2 regions of the Halobacillus sp. 12SKB genome follow, and region 2 is predicted to be linked to the other one. Evidence: riboswitches for the same ligand, from Rfam matches in the RefSeq annotation. Region 2 holds a riboswitch; the other holds the start of a gene.

Region 1 (4,865 bases), 620 kb from region 2:
ACATCAGGGACCGTGTCGGAGATGCCGAAAACGGGAGAAAAACGCTGGCTATTCTTTTCGGCCACAAAGGATCTATCGTTTTCATCAGTTCACTTTTCCTAGTGGCCTTTTTCTGGACAGGCGTGTTAATCATCGTGGGCACACTGCCTTTATGGTCGCTCATTACCTTCTTTAGTGTAATAAAAGCAACAAAAGCCATTCAGGGATTTATAGGAAAAACTCAACCGTTAGAAATGATGCCTGCAATGAAAGCGACGGCGCAGACGAACACCATTTATGGTTTTCTCCTGGGTCTATCCTTACTATTACACCTTAACTTCCCTCTTTCTTAAAAGAGAGAACCAGAAAAAACACATCAGGAGCAACAAAAAAGGATGGTCCCCACCATCCTTTTTTTATTTTCACTAAAGCTCCCGTTTCTTGAAGACTCAGTTTCGAGATTTTTGTTGAGTGGATGGGGGCTACGGGGAATAACTTGCTTTCCGCGGGAGCGCGGTGAGCCTCCTCGGACTTCGTCCTGTGGGGTCTCACCATGCCCTTTTTTCCTCTACGATATCCGGTTCCGGCGCCTAGCGGCTAGTGAGACTTCCCTCGCTTCTGTACGATAAGTCAACATCGAATCACTCCGTTCTTCGTGTTTCCTTTATCTCCGCCAGCTCCGTCCAGTCCATACGCCGCTGATCAAGGCGCCTAAACACTTAAGTTAGGAGTCTCGCCATTCCCCTCCGCCCACTTGCTGGAAGAAATTCTCGAAACTACCTTCCAGCAATGGGAGCTTTTATGGTTGAGAATCCTATACCAACGCGGTTTAAGCAGAATTTATAACAGTTTTAGGCAAGGTAATATAAGAGGGATTTCGAGAACCTCATATGGCAAAGGGGCGGAGGGAAACGGTGAGACTCCTGTGGGAAGTGCGTGGTAGATGAGACCCCGCAGAGCGTTAGCTCGAGGAGGCTCATCACTCGCCCACGGAAAGCGAACCTTTTCCCGGAGCCCCTAAATCCACACAAACATCTCGAAATCAAGTCTTCCACAATCCTGCCAGATTGTTGAACAAGTCATTTATAATTTCAGTATGTAACATGAAGGTTTGACCATTTTTACAATGGGAATAATACAAAAAGGACGGGATGAAAATGAACAGATCTATGATGAAGAATACATTGATGGAAGCACTAGGGATGGAAGTTCTGACGGCAGACGCGGAAAAGGTTCAAATTCGTATGCCTGTGGATCACCGTACCCATCAGCCTATGGGGTTTCTCCATGGCGGAGCCAGTGTGGCATTAGCCGAGAGCGCTGCGAGCATCGGGGCATTTTTGAACATTGACCCTGATCAACAACAAGTTTTTGGGATAGAAATCAATGCCAACCATATAAAAAGTGCCTGCGATGGATATGTAAAGGGAACAGCGACCCCCGTTCATATCGGCAAAAATACGATGGTATGGGAAATACAAATTGTTAATGAAGCTGATGAGTTGTTGTGTATATCCCGATGCACTGTAGGGGTTGTCCCCAAAAAATAACCGAATTGTCCAATTGAAAGGAGTCACGTTTAGCATGTTGAATGATAAACAAAAACAAAAATTCAAGAACCGCCTTTTAGAAATGAAGGAAGAAGCAGAAGCACAAATGGAAGAATACAAAGAAGACCAAGCTAAAGAAGATTATGAAAATGATCGAACCGGTGAAATATCGAGCGTGGCTGATCATCCTGGTGACCAGGGAACGGATCAATTTGAGAGAGCGAAAGAACAAACGTTTTATGAGCAGGCGCGCGAAAAATTAATGGAAGTAGAAGATGCCCTGCAGCGCATGGAAGAGGGACGGTATGGTTTGAGTGAAAAGTCGGGTGAACCCATTCCAATTGAACGTTTGGAAGCCATGCCGACAGCACGCTATAAAGTGGAAGAAATGGAAAACTAATAACTACGTAAAAGAAAAGCGAGGGGTCCCATTCCCCTCGCTTTTTTTATGCGGCTGACTGCCGAACACTTTTTTGTTCGATCCAGTCCTTCATTTTCACGAATAACATGATAAACAAGGATCCAGCAATGGCTCCTTTAATTACATTGAAAGGAAGAATACCCGCTACAATCGTCATCCATTTCACATCTGTACTCATTGTCTCCCAGCCCATAAACCAGCTGTATGCAGGAAGGATAAGGAAATAATTGAGTACGCTCATAGTTACTGCCATAAAGACTGAACCAAAAACCAAACCTAAAATGAGTGCTTTCATCGTTTTTCCTTTTCGATAGATCATAGCAACCGGAACAACGAAAAGGACTCCGGCAAAGAAGTTCGCAACGACCCCAATGGGATCAGAAACTCCTGTAAAAATCATATATAGACCATTTTTCAACGCTTCCACCACAATACCTGCGAGTGGTGAAAATAAAATCGCAGCTAGAAGAGCTGGAATGTCACTAAAGTCCACTTTTAAATAAGGGGGTAAAAAAGGAAGTGGGAATTTCAAAAACATTAACACCATAGATATTGTACCAAGTAACGCTAAAATGACTAACTTTTGCAGTTTTGATGATTGACCCGTGTAAGCGTTCATCATCGATCTCCTCCTTCATCTTTTCATCGATTCACATCCCAGATGAAGGTAAACGGCCTAAAAAAACACATAAAAATAACCCTGTAGCACTTAGGGCTAAGGGTAGTCGTGTCCATAGGAAATAGAGGTAGTGTTTAATCTACCAGTTCCGTTCGACATCTTCTCCCATCCAGACTTTAACTGTCGGTCCCGGACTTTCACCGGGTCCACCGCATGGTCAACCATACGGGTCACGGACTTGAAAAATCATTTTTCTTCTTACCGTCGGTCGGGAATTGCACCCTGCCCCGAAGATGGAATCGATATATTATTGTAAATTTATTTTATACAAAACGCTGGGATAGCGCAAGCTAAATGTTTTGGAATGAATGTTTTCTGTTCTTAGAGGATTATGATGGTTGATATTGACAAGATTATTCTGTATTGTCTTATGTCTTAGTCTTTACTACAACTGTGTTAAAGTAGCTTGTACGTAATTTTTTCATAAATAAATGACTGCAATCCAATCTTAAAACCCATGATAATATCCATTATTCGAGGCAGAATAGGTGTGTAACTCCTTTCAAACCATTACTTCAAAAGGAATGATTGAAATATGGGTAGAAGAAATTCTTGGTTAGCATTAGGAACAGCTGGAGCCATTGGTGCTGCAGCTATGTATGGGATAAATAGAATGAATCGCAATGGTGGAATGCAGCAAGTTGGTCAAAATCTCCAAAATAGCGAAATGGCTCAAAATTTACAAAACGCTCTCCCAAAAAATAATCAATAATAAAAAGTGGAAGCCAATGATTATGGCTTCCACTTTTCACTCTCTTCCGTTCAATTTCAACCAAACCCCTTCCTCACTACCTTCTCTGAATAGTGGTTAAGGATAAAAACAAAACACATTCCAGCGCCTTGTTTTTATGCCGATGGCGACTGCATTTTTTCTGTAGCATCTATAAAAAGACGGAGAGTTGAAGAAACAGTAGATACATCGACGAGACCATCTTCGCAATCTTTTACCTTATCAAGCTGCATAAGAATGTATTCATCATACCCATGCAACTGTAACTGTCCGGCACAAATCTTCCCTTTCAACGTCATAATTTGGTGATGCAGTACTTCCCGATCCATGCAGATCACTCCTTAATATAGAAGATTATATCTGCTATTCTCTCCAATTATGCTTTAAATAAACAAAACACCGAGGAGCCCCTCGGTGCTTAAAGGATTATTCTTCTAGCGGATTCAAACTTTCGTTACCTGTCATATTCTTAATCATTTCCACCATCAAGGTGATCTCTTCTTCGATGTCCTGAACACTTACAGTTTCTACAGGAGAATGCATATAACGGAGCGGCAGGGAAACGAGACTGACTGGAACACCTTTTCCGGTAAGTCTCATCTTATCGGCATCTGTCCCAGTCATTCTAGGCGTCAGCTCATACTGGACGTCCATATCAAGAGATTTTGCTGTGCTTTCAAGAAGCTTGTTAATCTTGCGATTGATCGGGGCTCCTTTTGCCAGTACAGGCCCCCCGTCTAATCGTACGTCCCCGTGTTTATTTTTGTTAACCCCTGGATAATCGGTAGCAAACGTCACGTCACACGCAATCGCCATCGTTGGTTCAATGCCGGCCGCAGCAAAATAAGCTCCCCCCATGTTGGTCTCTTCATTAACAGTGCTTGCCGCATAGACTCCCACTTGAATGTTTTCATTAGAAAGCCTTCTCAATACTTCCCCTACAATAAATTGTCCGGTACGGTTATCCAGACCGCGTCCAGCTATGTATCGATCCATCAACAGTTCCGGCTCCCTCTTATAAACAGCCAGGTCACCAATTTGAACAAATTGCTCCATCTCTTCTTTCGTCTTTGCTCCACAGTCAATAAAAAGGTCGTCTAAACCGAAGTCCCCTTTTAATCCACCATGGTGTTGAGCGTTCACTCCAATGACCCCTGTCAATTCTTTGGCATAACCAAGAATTTGAACCTTCATTCCTACAGCTGCTTTCGGGTTTATGCCCCCCATTTTGTCAAAATGAAGATAACCTTGCTCATCAATCCGGTTGATGACGAGAGCAATTTCATCACAGTGCCCGGCTAACAGGATTTTGAATTCCGCTTCCGGATTCAATACAGCGATAGCATTCCCGGCATGATCGGTTTTGATATCGTCAGCATATGGACGCATCTCTTTGATCCATCTTTTTTGTATTTCCATTTCCATGCTGGATGGAGAAGGTGTGTTTAGCAATTCCATTAAAAAGTTCAATCGTTCTTTTTCCATAATCATCCCCCTTTTCTTTTA
Region 2 (4,865 bases):
TGAGTTCGCCATTTTGCTTGCTACCAGTGGGATTTCGAAAGCGCCTGGTACATAAGCAACTTCCACATCATTCAATTCAACCCCATGCCGCTTGAACGCATCAACCGCGCCTTCATATAACTTTCCTGTAATGAAATCGTTGAAACGACCGACAACGATCCCAACTTTTAATCCTGTGCCTACGAGGTTACCTTCTATCGTTTTTACCATATTTCCTTCATCCCTTCTAATAGTGAAATAAGTGTCCCATTTTCGATTGCTTCGTTTTTAGATATCTTTCATTTTCTTCCCTGGATTCCATTTGGATGGGAACGCGGTCCACAACTTCCAATCCGAAACCTCCGAGGCCTGAAATCTTTTTCGGATTGTTCGTAAGAAGTCGAAGCTTTGTAATTCCGAGATCTTTGAGAATTTGTGCACCGACACCATAATCTCTTAAATCCGGGCCGAACCCCAGCTTCTCATTCGCTTCTACCGTATCCAAACCTTCTTCTTGAAGTTTATAAGCCTGGAGTTTATTCATTAGTCCAATACCGCGTCCTTCCTGTCTCATATATAAAAGGACGCCGCTTCCGTTTTCTGAGATCTGCCTGAGTGCATTGTGCAGCTGTGGACCACAGTCACAGCGGTAGGAACCGAACACGTCTCCTGTCAAACATTCAGAGTGGACACGGACAAGCGTTGGCTCTTCCGGATTGATTTCGCCTTTAACCAGCGCGATGTGATCTTTGAAATCAATATCGTTGGAAAAACCGATGGCACGGAAATCCCCGTATTCTGTCGGCATTTTCACTTCCACTTCGCGTTTGACATGGTTCTCTTTTTTATGACGGTATTGGATAAGATCTGCAATCGTGATCATTGGAAGATCAAACTCATCCGCCATTTTTCTAAGGTCAGGCACACGTGCCATAGTTCCATCGTCTTTAATGATCTCACAAATGACCCCGGCCGGACGTGCGCCAGCAAGCTTGGCAAGGTCTACAGACGCTTCCGTATGCCCCGCTCGACGCAGGACACCGCCTTCTTTCGCAATTAAAGGAAAGATATGTCCAGGCTTCTGGAAGTCCGCTGCCGTTGTTTCTGGATTCAACATCTCCTTGATCGTCAAAGCGCGTTCATCTGCAGAAATTCCCGTCGTTGTTTCTTTATGATCGATACTTACAGTAAAGGCCGTCTGGTTGGGGTCTGAATTGTTATCGACCATAGGTACTAATTCTAAGTCCTGAGCGAGGTCATTGGTAATTGGTGCACAGACAAGTCCACGACCATGTTTAATCATGAAATTGATCATTTCAGAAGAAGCATACTCCGCAATCCCTATTAAATCTCCTTCATTTTCACGATCTTCGTCATCACAAACAATGACAAGTTTCCCCTGCTTTAAATCTTCAATCGCTTTTTCAACTGAATCAAACATCATTTCACCCTCTTATGCAAAGCCGTTGTCAGAAAGAAACTGTTTAGACAGTCTTGCCTTCGGCTCTTCTTTATTTTGTCCGCTCAAAAAGTGAGCTACGTATTTCCCGATCATGTCGCACTCAATATTAACACTGTCTCCAGGTCCTTTTCCGCCGAGCACCGTGTGCTCCATCGTATGAGGAATAAGAGAAATCGTCACTCTGGAGTCATCGACACCAAACACCGTCAAGGATGTGCCGTCCACAGCAATGGATCCTTTATAAACGAAATAATGGATAAGTTCTTCAGATAGTTCAATTTCATAATAAACAGCATTGGATTCAGGCTTTTTTGAAACAATTTTTCCTGTTCCATCAATATGGCCGGAAACTAAATGCCCGCCGAAACGCCCGCCTGCAGCCATCGCACGTTCTAAGTTAACCGGATCCCCTTGCTGCAGTTCATGAATGTTCGTAGCTCTGTAAGTTTCAGGCATAACGTCAAAAGAGACGGTCTGCTCCGTAAAGTCTGTTACAGTCAAACACACGCCATTAACGGAAATACTGTCTCCTAATTTAACGTCTGTTACTATTTCTTTGGCTGAAATATTCACTTCGAGTGCTTCTGTTTTATTTTTCACAGACTTTAATGTTCCTATTTCTTCTACAATCCCAGTAAACATTAAGATTCTCCTTTTCTAACGGAAACAATTTTAATGTCTTCCCCTATTTTTTCAGTCGAGACGATTTCAAAGGAGCTTACATTCTTTAATTGCTCTATTCCTTTACCGCCCACAGGCGTCAAAGCTTCTTTTCCTCCGATTAACTTCGGCGCCATATACGTTATCGTTTCATCCACTTTTCCAGCGCGTACAAAAGCATCGGCAATCGTCGCTCCTCCTTCAACAAGCAAAGAAGTGACTTTTTGTTCTCCTAAATATCGGAGAACTTCTTCTATGGAAACCTGTTCCCCTTGAAGCGGGATGATGGTGACATGCTCATGGTTTTCATATCGGTCCATATGTTCTTTCTTCACATGATTCCCTGCGAAAATCCATGTTGGTGCCGAGTCATCCTGAATTAACTGAGAGGAACGCGGTATTCTGAGGTGTGTATCGAGGACCACCCTGATCGGGTGCCGTCCTCCCCCCTCTATTCGTGTTGTCAGCTTAGGGTTATCCATCAGTACTGTATTGATTCCGACTAAGATCGCATCGGAAAGATGTCTATAATAGTGACCATCCAGGCGCGCTTCTTCACCCGTTATCCACTGACTTTCCCCTGTAGAAGTGGCAATTTTCCCATCCAGGCTCATAGCTGACTTCAATCGGACATACGGTTCTTTCTTTTGGATGAAGTGAAAAAAGGAAGGGTTGATTTCGTCTGCTTCTTTCTTCAGCACCTCTGTCCTCACATCAAGACCACGTTCTCTCATCATTCGAATTCCTCTGCCCGACACTTTAGGGTTAGGGTCATTGGATGCAATTACTACTCTTTGAATGCCAGCTTCAATGACGGCTTCTGCACATGGGGGGGTCTGCCCATGGTGACTGCACGGTTCGAGCGTGACATAAATCTCTGCCCCTTTCGCCTTCTCCCCTGCCATACGAAGCGCATGGACTTCGGCATGAGGTTCGCCTGCCTTGACGTGAACCCCTACTCCCACGATCTGATTATGGTTAACGACAATGGCAGCGACTGAAGGATTGGGGCTTGTTTGGCCTACCGTTTCCCGCGCCATGTCTATAGCAATTCTCATGTATCTTTCATCCCGATCCAAGACCTTCACCACCTTTTCCAATTAGCATGCATGGCTAAAAAAATAAAAAAACCCTGAAGAAGACAGACTTCCCCAGGGTCATTGAACGTAAATCGCATACACTTAAAAAAGGGTACACGTAATGCTCTAATTTTTGTACCTTTACGTTTCTACAACCTTCTCCCATCCAGACTTTAACTGTCGGCTTTGGAGTTTCACCAAATCAGGGAGAACCGTGCCTAACACTGATTCTCCGTCGCGGGCTCGGAGCACATGCTCATTACCGCCGGCTGGGATTTTCACCCGACCCCGAAGGTTTACGTTATTCAGTTGTTCGTTACACTATAAATCATATCGGATTTGTTTAGGAAGTGCAATTCAAATGAACTCCTCTATTTTCACTTTTCACCCCAACCCCTATTGTAAAACCAGATAAAATCGGCTAAGATAGATTACATCAGGAAAACGTTTGCACAGAACTTAGAAGAATTTATAAAAACATCTATTTAATAAAAGCTTGGAATTTAATCAGGTTTTTATTTTTTCACAAAATGCGCAATCGGTTGCATATAACTGGACTAGGTAACTATAACTGTAATGAAATGAGGGGAATACTATGGAACGTGTATGGTGGAAGGAAGCGGTTGGATATCAAGTCTATCCTCGCAGTTTTCAAGATTCGAACGGTGACGGAATCGGGGATTTGCAAGGAATGATCGACAGACTTGATTATCTAAAAGAAATGGGCATTGACTTTATTTGGATCTGTCCAATGTACAAGTCTCCTAAAGACGACAATGGCTATGATATTTCCGATTACCAGGACATTTTAGAAGAATTCGGAACGATGGAAGATTTCGATCGATTGCTTCAAGAGGTACACAATCGTGGCATGAAACTGATCATTGACCTAGTTCTCAACCATACAAGTGATGAACACCCATGGTTCATTGAATCAAGAAGCTCTAAAACCAACCCGAAGCGTGACTGGTATATTTGGCGGGACGGGAAAAATGGGGCCGAGCCAAACAACTGGGAAAGTATCTTTGATGGCTCTGCCTGGCAGTACGATGAAAAAACAGAGCAATATTATTTGCACGTGTTCTCCACCAAACAGCCGGATCTGAACTGGGAAAACCCTGAAGTTCGTGAAGCGTTATATGATACGGTCAACTGGTGGTTGGAAAAAGGGATTGATGGCTTCCGCATTGATGCCATCAGTCACATAAAAAAACGTCCGGACTTCCCTGATATGCCAAATCCGAAGAAAGAGAAATACGTTTCTTCCTTCGATATGCATATGAATCAGGAAGGCATCCATAAATTTTTACAAGAATTCAAAGACGAAACGTACAGCAATTATGACGTCATGACCGTCGGCGAAGCCAATGGTGTCAGTGCAGATGAGGCGGACCTCTGGGTCGGCGATAACGGAAAAATGGACATGATTTTCCAATTTGAGCACCTGGATCTCTGGGATCAAGATGCAGAGCAGCAACTGGATATCCCAGGATTGAAAAAAGTCCTCACACGCTGGCAGAAAGCTTTGGAAGGTGACGGATGGAATGCTCTATTCGTAGAAAACCACGATAAAGCCCGTGTTGTATCTACGTGGGGCGACGACGATGTCTACTGGCGCGAAAGTGCAACATCCATTGCCACGATGTATTTCTTCATGCAGGGAACTCCATACATCTATCAGGGAC

Evidence for each region. A riboswitch is a leader RNA that binds a small molecule or an ion and turns the genes downstream of it on or off. The one in region 2 is predicted to bind FMN.
Region 1: another riboswitch for FMN. It lies ahead of ACQ4XT_RS10250 (ECF transporter S component); the one in region 2 lies ahead of ribD (bifunctional diaminohydroxyphosphoribosylaminopyrimidine deaminase/5-amino-6-(5-phosphoribosylamino)uracil reductase RibD).

The regions. Positions count from the first base shown of each region.
Region 1 is NZ_JBRFWR010000001.1:2,122,089-2,126,953, reverse strand. Features, by position in the region: gene ACQ4XT_RS10265 (1,4-dihydroxy-2-naphthoate polyprenyltransferase) at 1-332, shown strand, start outside; gene ACQ4XT_RS10260 (hotdog fold thioesterase) at 1,152-1,529, shown strand; gene ACQ4XT_RS10255 (TraR/DksA C4-type zinc finger protein) at 1,564-1,929, shown strand; gene ACQ4XT_RS10250 (ECF transporter S component) at 1,976-2,569, opposite strand; FMN riboswitch at 2,723-2,868, opposite strand; gene ACQ4XT_RS10245 (hypothetical protein) at 3,165-3,341, shown strand; gene ACQ4XT_RS10240 (hypothetical protein) at 3,476-3,688, opposite strand; gene ACQ4XT_RS10235 (M20/M25/M40 family metallo-hydrolase) at 3,786-4,844, opposite strand.
Region 2 is NZ_JBRFWR010000001.1:1,502,162-1,507,026, reverse strand. Features, by position in the region: gene ribH (6,7-dimethyl-8-ribityllumazine synthase) at 1-210, opposite strand, end outside; gene ACQ4XT_RS07345 (bifunctional 3,4-dihydroxy-2-butanone-4-phosphate synthase/GTP cyclohydrolase II) at 227-1,420, opposite strand; gene ribE (riboflavin synthase) at 1,433-2,083, opposite strand; gene ribD (bifunctional diaminohydroxyphosphoribosylaminopyrimidine deaminase/5-amino-6-(5-phosphoribosylamino)uracil reductase RibD) at 2,083-3,159, opposite strand; FMN riboswitch at 3,331-3,480, opposite strand; gene ACQ4XT_RS07330 (glycoside hydrolase family 13 protein) at 3,776-4,865, shown strand, end outside.